4 regions of the Lysinibacillus sp. GJ-1 genome follow, and region 1 is predicted to be linked to each of the others. Evidence: riboswitches for the same ligand, from Rfam matches in the RefSeq annotation. Region 1 holds a riboswitch; each other region holds the start of a gene.
What was found. A riboswitch is a leader RNA that binds a small molecule or an ion and turns the genes downstream of it on or off. The one in region 1 is predicted to bind S-adenosylmethionine.
Positions count from the first base shown of each region.

Region 2: it holds a riboswitch for S-adenosylmethionine, as region 1 does, so the genes downstream of both, LO754_RS18730 (methionine ABC transporter ATP-binding protein) here and LO754_RS20890 (bifunctional homocysteine S-methyltransferase/methylenetetrahydrofolate reductase) in region 1, are expected to answer to the same signal.
Region 3: it holds a riboswitch for S-adenosylmethionine, as region 1 does, so the genes downstream of both, LO754_RS01650 (O-acetylhomoserine aminocarboxypropyltransferase/cysteine synthase family protein) here and LO754_RS20890 (bifunctional homocysteine S-methyltransferase/methylenetetrahydrofolate reductase) in region 1, are expected to answer to the same signal.
Region 4: it holds a riboswitch for S-adenosylmethionine, as region 1 does, so the genes downstream of both, metA (homoserine O-acetyltransferase MetA) here and LO754_RS20890 (bifunctional homocysteine S-methyltransferase/methylenetetrahydrofolate reductase) in region 1, are expected to answer to the same signal.

Region 1 is NZ_CP088912.1:4,197,843-4,201,002, forward strand. Features, by position in the region: gene LO754_RS20890 (bifunctional homocysteine S-methyltransferase/methylenetetrahydrofolate reductase) at 1-1,816, opposite strand, end outside; SAM riboswitch class I at 1,906-2,005, opposite strand; gene hemG (protoporphyrinogen oxidase) at 2,125-3,160, opposite strand, start outside.
Region 2 is NZ_CP088912.1:3,770,963-3,774,122, reverse strand. Features, by position in the region: gene gcvH (glycine cleavage system protein GcvH) at 1-127, shown strand, start outside; gene LO754_RS18740 (hypothetical protein) at 326-667, shown strand; gene LO754_RS18735 (thioredoxin family protein) at 682-993, shown strand; SAM riboswitch class I at 1,050-1,154, shown strand; gene LO754_RS18730 (methionine ABC transporter ATP-binding protein) at 1,239-2,267, shown strand; gene LO754_RS18725 (methionine ABC transporter permease) at 2,257-2,925, shown strand; gene LO754_RS18720 (MetQ/NlpA family ABC transporter substrate-binding protein) at 2,993-3,160, shown strand, end outside.
Region 3 is NZ_CP088912.1:345,931-349,090, forward strand. Features, by position in the region: gene scpC (succinyl-CoA:acetate CoA-transferase ScpC) at 1-877, shown strand, start outside; gene LO754_RS01645 (glycerol-3-phosphate acyltransferase) at 938-1,567, opposite strand; SAM riboswitch class I at 1,723-1,836, shown strand; gene LO754_RS01650 (O-acetylhomoserine aminocarboxypropyltransferase/cysteine synthase family protein) at 1,950-3,160, shown strand, end outside.
Region 4 is NZ_CP088912.1:2,173,148-2,176,307, forward strand. Features, by position in the region: gene panF (sodium/pantothenate symporter) at 1-909, shown strand, start outside; gene LO754_RS10355 (nucleotide excision repair endonuclease) at 1,005-1,376, opposite strand; SAM riboswitch class I at 1,620-1,729, shown strand; gene metA (homoserine O-acetyltransferase MetA) at 1,830-2,765, shown strand; gene LO754_RS10365 (GerAB/ArcD/ProY family transporter) at 2,843-3,160, opposite strand, start outside.

The sequences.
Region 1 (3,160 bases):
CATCCAATTGTCCGATAAATTTCATTAATTCAAGCGTCATATCATAGCGTAAAAACGGTGTAATTAAATAAATACCATTAAAATATTCTGCCGCTACTTCTACTAACTCTTTGGCAATTGCAATCCCTTCTAATGTTGAACGTTCTTTATCTTCACCACACGCCTTCATACGTGATAGTGCATCGTCTGATAATTTAATCCCTGGTACTTCATGATGTAAAAACTCGGCGCTCTTATAGCTCGTTACTGGCATAATCCCAATATAAATTGGGGCGTCTAAATGCTTTGTTGCTTCATAAATTTCCACAATTTTTTCTTTTGTATAAACAGGTTGAGAAATAAAATAATCCGCACCATGTTCAATCTTTTTCTCTAAGCGTGTTACTGCACGATCTAATACACGAACATTGGGGTTAAATGCTGCCGCAACAGAAAAATTTGCTTTCTTACGAAGTGGCTTACCGGAAAATGATATCCCCTCATTCAACTGTTTAATTAATTGAATAAGCTCCATGGATGAAACATCATAAACACTTGTGGCACCTGGGAAGTCTCCTACCTTTGTTGGATCTCCAGTAACCGCTAAAATATCATGAATGCCAAGTGCATTTAAGCCCATTAAATGGGACTGTAGACCAATTAAGTTACGGTCACGGCACGTAATATGCGTCAACGGTCGTACACCATGTGTCTCCTTTAATAACGCACCCATAGCGACATTACTAATGCGGGGAGACGCAAGCGAATTATCAGCCATCATCACGACATCTGCACCTGCTTCATATAATTTTTTTGCCCCTTGAATAAAACCGTCAATTTCTAGATGTCTCGGAGTGTCTAACTCTACGATAACCGAACGTTCGCGCTTCACCTTTTCATGTAGCGGTTCATATGTCGCAGGTTCCGCTTCCCGCACAATCTCTACTTTTTCAGGTTTCGTATACTTTGCTTCAACCGGCGTTAACTCTTCTAAATATTTCTTCGCAGCTGCTATATGCTTAGGTGTCGTACCACAACATCCACCGATTAAACGAACACCTTGGTCACGCAATGCAACTGCCGCTCGGCCAAAATAATCAGCTTCTGACTCATAAACGACACGCCCATCCTCTAAATCTAGTAGTGACGCATTTGGATATGCTGACATAAATGCTTTATCAGGAAGCTCCACACCTTCAAATGCTTGAATTGTATGATGGGGACCTAAACGACAATTGACGCCTACTACATCTGCACCAAGAGCTTGTAACTCATGTAATGCTTGATTTAACGTCATTCCATTTTGCAACACACCCGGCTCATGCATGGATACTTGTGCAATAATTGGTAGCTCTGTTTTGCCGCGTAACATATTTAACGTTGCACTTAACTCTTCAAAATCATAATACGTTTCAAGTAAAAGACCATCAGGATTGCCTGCAAGTAACACATTTGCTTGTTCTTCAACAGTCAATAATATTTCCTCTAATGTAGCATCACTTTTACGGATGCCACGGATGCCCCCAATTGTCCCTAAAACAAATTGCCCGCCATCAGCTGCCGCTCGTTTTGCAATCGTGATTGCCGCTTCATTAAATTGTTGCACTCGTGATTCTAAGCCGTAACGTGCTAATTTAATCGCATTTGCACCGTAAGTATTGGTCTGAATGACATCTGCACCAGCGGCTATATATTCTCTATGAATTTTTTCAATTAACTCCGGTCTTTGTACATTCATTTCCTCATGACAGTACTCTAAGCCGTAGCCATATAATACTGTACCAATGGCTCCATCCGCAGTAAGCACATGTGTTTTTAACTTTTCTAGCAATCCCATAAATCGTAGCCCTCTCTTTCCTTGTATCCAAAATATAAAAAGCCTTCTTTTACAAAAAGAAGGCTTTAACGAATCGCAATTGTTGTTCCTTCTCATCTTCGACCAATAAGGTCTTCTGGATTTAGCACCTGACATAAGTTGGTTGCTGAAGCTTCATAGGGCCAGTCCCTCGGCTTCTCTTGATAAGAATATAGTATGAATTTTTCAAATAATTAAAAGAATCATATCGTTTACAGGCGATAGAGTCAAGACTATTTCACTTAACAAAGAAGATTTCTCACGAAAAAAATATTATTTTAGCTTTAACTTCACCGTGATACTAGTTTTTCCGCAAGCGCTTCGCCTATTTTTTTACCATTTTGAATACAAGCACCAATACCTACGCCGAAATATGAGCAACCTGCTATCGATAAGTTGGGATACCGTTCTGCAAGCTCCACTGTTAAGCCTTTCAACGCCTCATGATGTGCCAAATCGTATTTTGGCATTTGATCGATCCACTTGGCTACATTTACAACCATTGGTTTTTCATCAATGCCTAAACTTTTCTTTACATCTTCTAATGCTACAGCTGTCAATTCTTCATCTGTCATCATACGTAATGTTTCATACGCAGGGTTAATGCTCTTATAAAAGAGGCGCACGAGCAATTTGCTATTAGCAGATGTATGTTTCCATTTTCGGCTTGTCCATGTTGCGGCATTGCATTGTACATTCGAGTTATGTGACACAATAAAGCCTGTCCCATCTGCCGGTAGCACTGCGTCTGGTACATCAAAGCCTAGGTAAATGGTGATGGCAGAGGCTGTAGTAAATTCTTTAAAATAGCGATCCAATGATGGGTCCTGTAATAAGCTTTGTACGGCTTCATTTGGCAGTGCTAATACTACGTGCTCAGCCTCAAACATGCTTCCATCTGCTAATGTAATTGTATAATGTTCTTCATGTTTTTTTACATTGGTTGTCGCTACGCCTTTAATAATTTCTACATTTGTTAACGTTTCTTCAAGACGATGGATAAGTGATGATAAGCCCTGTTTAAACGAAATAAACTTTTTGTTGGAAGCTTTTACAAATTGTTCGCGATTTGCCTCAAAACCTTTAATAATACTACCGTACTCATTTTTATAGTCGATTATGTACGGTAAGGTAGATGCTATCGACAGTTGATGGAGGTCACCCGAATATACCCCAGCTAATACTGGTGCAATTTGATTTTGTACAAGTTCTTCCCCTAAGTAATATGTTAAAAACTCACCGATTGAGCTGTCCTTAGTAAAGCCTTTATTCGGCATTGTTAAATCTTGTAATGCCTGTTGTTTACCTGCTTCTGATACTAGTGTA
Region 2 (3,160 bases), 430 kb from region 1:
TAGCCCAGAATTCGTAAATGAATCACCATATGAAAAAGCATGGATGATCGTTGTAGAGCCTGCTGATGCATCAGAGATTGAAAACCTTATGACAGCTGAGCAATACGAAAAATTGATTGCAGAATAAACAAGCCTGTAATAGAAAAACGTCGGCAAATTTACCGGCGTTTTTTATTATATAATGCTACAATTTTTCGGCGCAATCTTAGGAATTGCTAGTGCCATGAATTAATGGAAACGCTCAAAAGTTGAGATGCAATAGTATGAAATTCGGTTATTCAAATGTTATGCTGTAGTAGATAACTGTCTAAATGGGGGTGGCGTGATGTTCGAAGGCAAATGTTTAATCGTGGAAGGCCGTTCGGATAAGCTTCAAATTGAACCTATTCTTAGTGAAGATGTTACAATCCTTTGTACAAATGGTACAATTGGTGTGCATCAATTAGAAGAATTACTCGACCCATATGAGGGCTGTGAGCTCTATACATTTTTTGATGCGGATACATCAGGCGATAAACTACGTGCATTAATGGATAGACATTATCCAGAGGACGAGCATTTACGGACAATGCCAACATATAAAGAAGTAGAAACAACACCGAGGAAAGTGCTAGCGACGATTTTATTGCGTGCTCATTTTTCAATCCATAATGAATATATTTTGTAAGGTTGCGTGAAATCATGGAAGAATGGTCAAAAGAGCAGTGGGAAACGGCTGTACAGTCTGGAGACAAAACTGCCTTTTATTTATATACACCGATGTGCGGAACTTGTGCCGTTGCATCTAAAATGATGAATATCATTGAACAGTTACTGCCAGAGGTAAAAATAGGCAAGGCAAATATCAATTTTTTAGAACAAATAGCTTTTGATTTTCAAATTGAAAGTGTACCTTGTTTACTTGTTAGCGATGGAGGAGAGGTTATTGAAAAGATTTATGCCTTTCAATCCGTACCATTTTTATACGAATTGTTAAAAAAACCAATTGACTGAACTTTGCTAGCGTGGTAAAGTAACAAATATATTAAAAAACTATTAAATATATCGAACTCTTATAAAGAGCGGCGGAGGGACGTGCCCTATGAAGCCCGGCAACCATCACATTTGTGAAAAGGTGCCAAATCACCCAAAGATTTATCTTTGAAAGATGAGAGAACGGTTTAGCGTATAAAAGTACGTGACCCCTTCTACTTGTCTTGAGAGAAGGGGTTTTCTATATGAGAAAAGGAGTATTCGCTATGATACAGCTTCAAAATATTACGAAGAAATACAAAACCGCAAATGGCGAATTGACTGCTGTCAAAGATGTAAATCTTTCGATTAACAAAGGTGAAATTTTTGGCATTATCGGCTACAGTGGTGCTGGTAAAAGTACGATGATTCGTTTATTAAACGGTTTAGAAAAACCTACTACAGGTACAGTGAAGGTCAATAATCAAGAATTTTCATCTATTAAGGGGCAAAAGCTCCGTGATGCTAGACAAAAGGTAAGTATGATTTTCCAACATTTTAACTTACTTTGGTCCCGAACAGTGGCAGAAAACATTGCTTTTCCACTAGAAATAGCAGGCGTTTCTAAGCGTGAGCGAGAAGCACGCGTGAAAGAACTAATTGCACTCGTTGGCTTAGAAGGTCGCGATAAAGCGTATCCTTCACAGCTATCAGGTGGTCAAAAGCAACGGGTTGGTATAGCGCGAGCCCTTGCCAATAATCCAGAAGTTTTGTTATGTGACGAAGCTACATCTGCACTTGATCCAGAAACTACAGATGCAATTCTCGATTTACTAGTTGATATTAATGAACGATTAGGCTTAACCATTGTGTTAATTACGCATGAAATGCATGTTATTCGCAAAATTTGTCATCGTGTGGCGGTGATGGAAGCTGGAGAAATTGTAGAGCGCGGTGAAGTATTGCAAGTGTTCCAAGCACCTCAAGCGGCAATTACAAAAAAATTCGTCTCACAAATTACTGATACGAAGGAAACGCAGGAGACTGTTGCACAGCTTAGAGCGAATTATCCTACAGGGCAATTGGTCAAGCTCGTCTTTGTAGGAGAAAAAACAGAGCAGCCCGTAATATCGCATTTAGTGAAGCAGTTTGATGTAGAAATTAGTATTGTTCATGGTAACATCTCACAAACTAAAAACGGCGCATACGGCACACTTGTTGTGCAAATTGATGGCTCAGAGACAAATGTAGCAGCTGCATTAAATTATTTGAATACAGTTGAAGTACAAACGGAGGTGATTGCAGATGCTAACTAATCTCTTTCCGAATGTCGACTGGGAAAAAATGTGGTCTGCCACATATGAAACACTTTATATGACCACTATCTCAACGGTCATCACGTTCATACTTGGTTTAGCCATTGGTATTATCCTCTTTTTAACGAGCCCGAACCAACTATGGGCAAATAAAATCGTAAACTTTTTAACGGGGTCAATCGTCAATATATTCCGTTCGATACCATTTATCGTGTTAATTATTTTACTAATACCGTTTACAAAGTTTTTACTTGGAACAATCCGTGGAGCAGATGCAGCTTTACCAGCACTTATTATCGGTGCAGCACCATTCTATGCACGAATGGTATTAATTGCACTACGAGAAATTGATAAGGGCGTTATAGAAGCAGCGCGCTCAATGGGTGCTAAAACGTCCACGATTATATGGAAAGTACTAATTCCAGAATCATTACCAGCACTTATTTCTGGGATTACGGTAACGGCTGTTGCCCTTGTTGGCTATACAGCAATGGCTGGTATTATTGGTGCTGGCGGTCTAGGAAACTTAGCCTTTTTAGATGGCTTCCAACGTAATCGCCAAGATGTGACATTAATGGCAACTATTTTGATCTTAGTAGTCGTATTTATTATCCAATGGATTGGCGATATGATTACTTCGAAAACAGACAAACGTTAAAAAGGTTATACCGGTTATTTACCGCTAACATATTATTGTTTGAACAAAATAAAGGGAGTGTAGACAAATGAAGAAGTTATTAGCAGGATTATTTTTATCAGTACTTGTACTAGCTTTAGCAGCTTGTGGTGCTGGTAACAAAGATGAAGCAGGTTCAACAACTGGAGATAAGGCAGACGACAGTGCAAAAACTGAAGAAAAAGTAACATTAAAAATAGGTGCTTCTAACACACCT
Region 3 (3,160 bases), 840 kb from region 1:
AGGTATTGTTATTTCAGATATTTTAGATGCGCCATCAACAATTGTTCCAGCTGATGAAGAAACAGATATTATGGCAAATCATTTGCTGAACTTCCTGCGCGAAGAGATTAAAGTAGGTCGTTTAACAACAAGTTTACGCCCGTTACAATCAGGTGTAGGCTCAGTAGCAAATGCTGTATTACTAGGTTTCAAAGATTCCGAGTTTGAGAATTTAGAAGTTTATTCAGAAGTACTGCAAGATGCTGTTTTTGAATTAATGGATGCTGGAAAAGTAAGCTTTGCATCTGCTACTTCTATTACCCTATCGGAAGAGGTAGGAAACCGTGTTTATGGAAATTTTGAAAAATATGCTGATAAATTAGTATTACGTCCACAGGAAATTTCTAATCATCCGGAAATTATCCGTCGACTCGGTTTAATTTCTGTAAATACAGCGCTTGAGCTAGATATTTATGGTAATGTAAATTCAACTCATGTTTCTGGCACACGAATGATGAATGGGATTGGTGGTTCTGGTGATTTTGCTCGTAATGCACGGTTAGGTATTTTTGTGACGAAATCGTATGCAAAAGGCGGTAAAATTTCTAGTATCGTACCAATGGTTTCGCATGCAGACCATACAGAACATGATGTAGATATTATTGTCACAGAACAAGGTGTTGCAGACTTGCGTGGTTTAGCGCCGAAAGAGCGTGTAGGTCGTATTATTGAAAACTGTGCGCATCCAGATTATAAGGAACAATTATGGGCGTACTTTAACGAAGCGAACGAGGCAACAGGCGGCCACCATACACCACATATTTTAGAAAAAGCGCTTTCTTGGCATGTCAATTTAGCTAAGAACGGTACAATGCAAGATCCATCATTTGCAAAATAATGATATAAAAAAGCCTTGAGAGTTTGTTTGTTGTCTCTCAAGGCTTTAATTTGTTTAAGTTTATTTTTTAAAGGCAGATGTTACTTTAGGCTCTGTCCCTTGGATAAGCCGTTTAATATTTTCAATATGCAACATAAGCGCGATACCAAAAAGAACAATTGCAATCATTGTTGGTCCAATACCAGGTATCCATAAGTAAGTTGCTGTACAAAAAACAATATAAAATACAAGCACACCAATGATTAAATAATTTGTTGTTAAAGATAAAATGACAAATAACATAAGTGCAAATAATGCAATTTTCCAATCAATAGCGAGCAATATGCCTATGATTGATGCAGTTCCTTTACCGCCTTTGAAGCCCATATGGAACGGGAAGTTATGACCTAGTATTACACTAGCAGCTATAGCATAGGTTAATAACCACATTTGTACTTCAGTAAATTGTGAAGCATTGGAGGTAAAGTAGTAAAGTGCGCATAGTACGGCAGCAACGCCTTTACCTATATCAATAAGTGCTACTAATATGCCGTATTTCCATCCAAGAGAAAGCGTTGCGTTTGAGGCACCCGCATTGCCATGACCAGTCTTTTTTAAATCTACTCCAGATAGAAACTGTGCCACTTTAGAGCCATGAATACAGCCGATTAGATAACCAATAATAATAAAAATAATCATGGCTTTTACCATAAAAATACTCCTTTCAAACTACATTTTTATATAGTGTATGTGTTCTTATTACGTAAAGGAGCAGACAGAAGTTTCAGAAAAAAATAAATTTTACTGTTGACAGAAAAAAAGTCTATGTTTATACTGTGTAACAACGATGGAAATTGAATCACATACTCTTATCAAGAGCGGCGGAGGTATAGGCCCTATGATGCCCGGCAACCAGTGAGTGACGAACTTGCTAAGGTGCTAATTCCTACAGATTCTTACTTGGATCTGGCAGATAAGGGAGGAAAACTTGCAACCGCAACCCTCTTCTTAACTGAAGGGGGTTTTTGTTTTCTCACATAAATCCTCCTCATCTCCGGTACCATCGTAAAAACCCATTTAGGAGGAAGAAAACATGTCGAATTTTAAACCAGAAACTTTACTATTACACGGTGGCCAAGAGCCAGACCCAGTGACAGGCTCTCGAACTGTACCGGTGTACCGTTCTACAGCTTTCGTATTTAAAGACACTGCTCATGCGCAACGTCTTTTCGCATTAGAAGAAGCGGGCAATATTTATACACGTATTACAAACCCAACTGTAGATGTTTTTGAAAAACGCGTCGCTTTATTGGAGGGCGGTACAGCAGCAGTAGCACTTTCATCAGGTGCAGCAGCTATCGCATTTTCAATTTTAAATCTTGCAGGAGCAGGGGATGAAATCGTAGCAGCAAGTTCTTTATACGGAGGAACATATAACTTATTAGCAAATACACTACCAAACTACGGTATTAAAACAATTTTCGTAGATGAAACAAATCCTGAAAATTTCCGATCTGCCATTAATGAAAAGACAAAAGCAGTGTTCGCTGAAATTTACGGAAACCCAAGCTTAAAAGTGCTAGATGTAGAGGCAGTAGCTACAATTGCACATGACAACGGTTTACCTTTAATTATTGATAGCACTTTTGCTTCACCATATGGCTCAACACCAATCGACTTCGGTGCAGATATCGTCGTTCACTCAGCGACAAAATGGATTGGCGGTCACGGTACAACTTTAGGTGGTGTAGTTGTGGATGCGGGGAAATTTGATTGGACTCAAGGTAGATTCCCAGGATTTACAGAACCTGATGCATCTTATCATGGATTACGATACGGTATTGATACGGCAGCGGCTGCATTTGCCACAAAACTGCGCGTGCAATTACTACGTGATTTTGGACCAACATTAAGTGCAGATGCTGCATTTAACTTATTACAAGGTTTAGAAACGCTTCATTTGCGTATTCCTAAACATAATGAAAATGCATTAGCAGTTGCAGAATATTTACGTAACCACCCATCTGTGGAGTATGTAAACTATAATGGATTAGAAGATTTTGCTACACATGATTTAGCGAAGAAATATTTGAAAAATGGCTTCGGTTCAGTGCTTACATTTGGCATTAAAGGTGGACGAGAAGCAGGCCGTCAATTAATAGACAGCGTAAAATTATTTTCACACGTAGCAAATGTAGGCGATGCAAAATCACTAATTATTCACCCAGCGTCTACAACTCATCAACAGTTATCTGCTGAGGAATTAATCCAAACTGGCGTTTCCGAGTCGCTCATTCGCTTATC
Region 4 (3,160 bases), 2.0 Mb from region 1:
CGTGCTGTAGCGTTAACGGATACGGTTCAAGGTTCCATTATGGTGATTGGTACTGTAATTTTACTGATTGGGACAATCGTTGCCGGTGGTGGCATCAATCAAATTATGACGTCCCTTGTTGCGGAAAATCCAAACCTAGTGTCACCATTTGGTGCTGAAGGGGAACTGACACCATTGTACGTCTCAACATTTTGGATTTTAATCGGCATTGGTGTGGTAGGGCTTCCTCAAATAGCAGTCCGCGCCATGAGCTATAAAGATTCCAAAAGCATGCATTTAGCGATTATTATTGGCACAATTGCTATTGGGACAATTATGTTCGGGATGCACTTGATTGGTGTATTAGCCCGTCCAGTAATTCCTGGCATTGAAATTGGTGATAAGGTAATGCCGTTGCTTACGTTAAAAGTGTTGCCGCCGTTTTTAGCGGGCATTGTGTTAGCAGCACCAATGGCAGCGACGATGTCTACCGTGAATGCGTTGCTGATGCTAGTTAGTTCAACAGTGGTAAAGGATATTTATTTGAACTATATCAAGCCCACTGCCAATGATCGAGAAATCAAGCGTGCTAGCTTCGTGGTAACAACGGTGATTGGTTTAGCAGTCGTTGTATTTGCGTTAAATCCGCCAGATTTACTTGTTTGGCTCAATTTATTTGCATTTGGTGGCTTAGAGGCTGTCTTTATTTGGTCAGTTGTGCTAGGGTTGTATTGGAAAAAAGCCAATAAATACGGGGCGATTGCGTCCATGATTACGGGCATGACGTTATATATTATGATTGATCGCTTTTATCCGACGATTTTTGGTATGCATACGGTGACCATCCCGATAGTAGCTTCATTGATTATCTTTGTTATCGTCAGTTGGCTAACAGCTCATAAATTTAAAGATGAAAAACTATTTATCTAATGATGAAAACCTCGAGTGACAACGCTTGGGGTTTTTCTTTTTGCCACTATAGAATAGAAAAACCGTTAGCATCATGTATGCTAACGGCTTGAATCTTAATAAAATACTTTATCTAGATTATATTTTGCACGGAATGTGTTAATCGCATATGTTTCGTAAATTTCACGTTCCATTGGATCATCAATTTCATACACTTCGATTTTGAAAATTTCATCACGGTATTTTTTCATTGGTGATACATTATCTTCAAAATGCTTTTTAATACGTTGGCGAATTTTACGTGCTTTCCCTACAAATAATAGCTCATTTTTTTCATTATAAAATAAGAAAATGCCACCTTTTTCGCGAGTGATTTTATGGAAATCAATAAAACCGTGGAAAGGCGTAATTTCTACATCCCCTGGTTTTAATACTTGCTCACGTTGACGAATTACTAAGTCTGGTTTTGGGAGTTCAATTTTAATCAAAATATTCACGTTCCTCTCTGTTACTAAAGGTATATGTTAACATAATACCTCTATGATTGCCATTACGATTTATTGGTTCCATTAATTTTCGTGTATGCCTATTAGAATTGGGACTGGCTGTCAAAAATATAACTTGATAGTAGTGTTTAACAATTCATAAGCTTCCATTCGTTTAAATACAAAATATTCTATGTATTATTGAAATTCTTAATTGTTCATGATACAATTCTTTTTAATTGAATAATCTTATCAAGAGAAGCTGAGGGATTTGGCCCTATGACGCTTCAGCAACCTCTAACATTGTTAGAAAGGTGCTAATTCCACCAAAGGATTTTTCCTTTGAGAGATAAGAGTGAACGTGATAATTATCCTTCTCATTCTTGCTCTTATGGAATGAGGGGGATTTTTTAATTTACATAGAGAGAAAAAAATGAAAGAAAAGGGGACAACAATATGCCAATTAATATTCCGAAAAACTTACCAGCTGGAGAACATTTACGTGAGGAAAAAATATTCGTCATGGAAGAAGATCGTGCCAAAACACAACAAATTCGTCCGTTAAATATTTTAATATTTAATTTAATGCCGGAAAAAGAGAAAACAGAATTACAATTACTTCGATTGCTTGGAAATACGCCATTACAAGTCAATATAACATTTTTAAATACGGCAACACACGAGTCTAAAAATGTTAGTAAATCGCATTTACAACTCTTTTATTCAACATTTAATGAGATACGCCATCGTCGCTTTGACGGGATGATTATTACGGGTGCACCAGTGGAAAAAATGGCATTTGAAGAAGTGAATTATTGGGAAGAAATCTCAGAGATAATGGATTGGTCTGCTAAGAATGTCACATCTGTCTTGCATATCTGTTGGGGTGCACAGGCTGCCTTATATCATCACTATGGCATCGGAAAATTTGAATTACCAGAAAAGTGTTCGGGTGTATATTCACATGTGATTACGGATTTAACGGTCGATTTAGTAAGAGGATTTAGTGATTTATTTACAGCACCACATTCTCGGTATACTTCTGTTTCAATCGAAGAAGTACGCAATCATCCGGAATTACGTTTACTATCGTATTCAGAAGATGCAGGCGTTTTTATTGTCCAATCAAAAGATAATAAAAATATTATGATTACTGGGCACTTAGAATACGATGCGACAACACTAGCCGATGAATATAGTCGCGATGTGGCAAAAGGAATCGACATTGCAGTGCCTGTTAACTATTTCCCGAATGATGATCCAGCTAAAGAACCTATTAATACATGGCGAGCACATACCCATTTATTATTCTCCAATTGGCTAAACTACTATGTTTATCAAGAAACGCCGTATGAATGGGATTTTGTTGATGAAATTGAATACCATATCTAATTTGTCGCTTTCCATTTGCTTTTGTGAAGATTTAAAAAATCCAATTTCTCAATCGAAATACTGAGAAATTGGATTTTTTATGTTGTTTCACTTGAGTTCAATGTACTTTGGTCAGTTTGTTGATTTGAACAATCACCGGCTGTTTTGCTTTTTATCTTTCGCATTTTTGCAATGACAAGTAATAAGAGGGCTAACAAGACAGTGAATAAGCCTGAATACAGAGGCCAAATTTTTTGATTATAATTATTAGAATGCACAATATTCGGATGAACAATTTGAGACAACGCAATCATGCACATTCCTAATGGCAAAATCAATGGTCGTGGATCTTTAATATTTAGGATTTGTGCTATACCTATTACAGAAGCATAAAAATAGAGAAAAGTTCGAATATA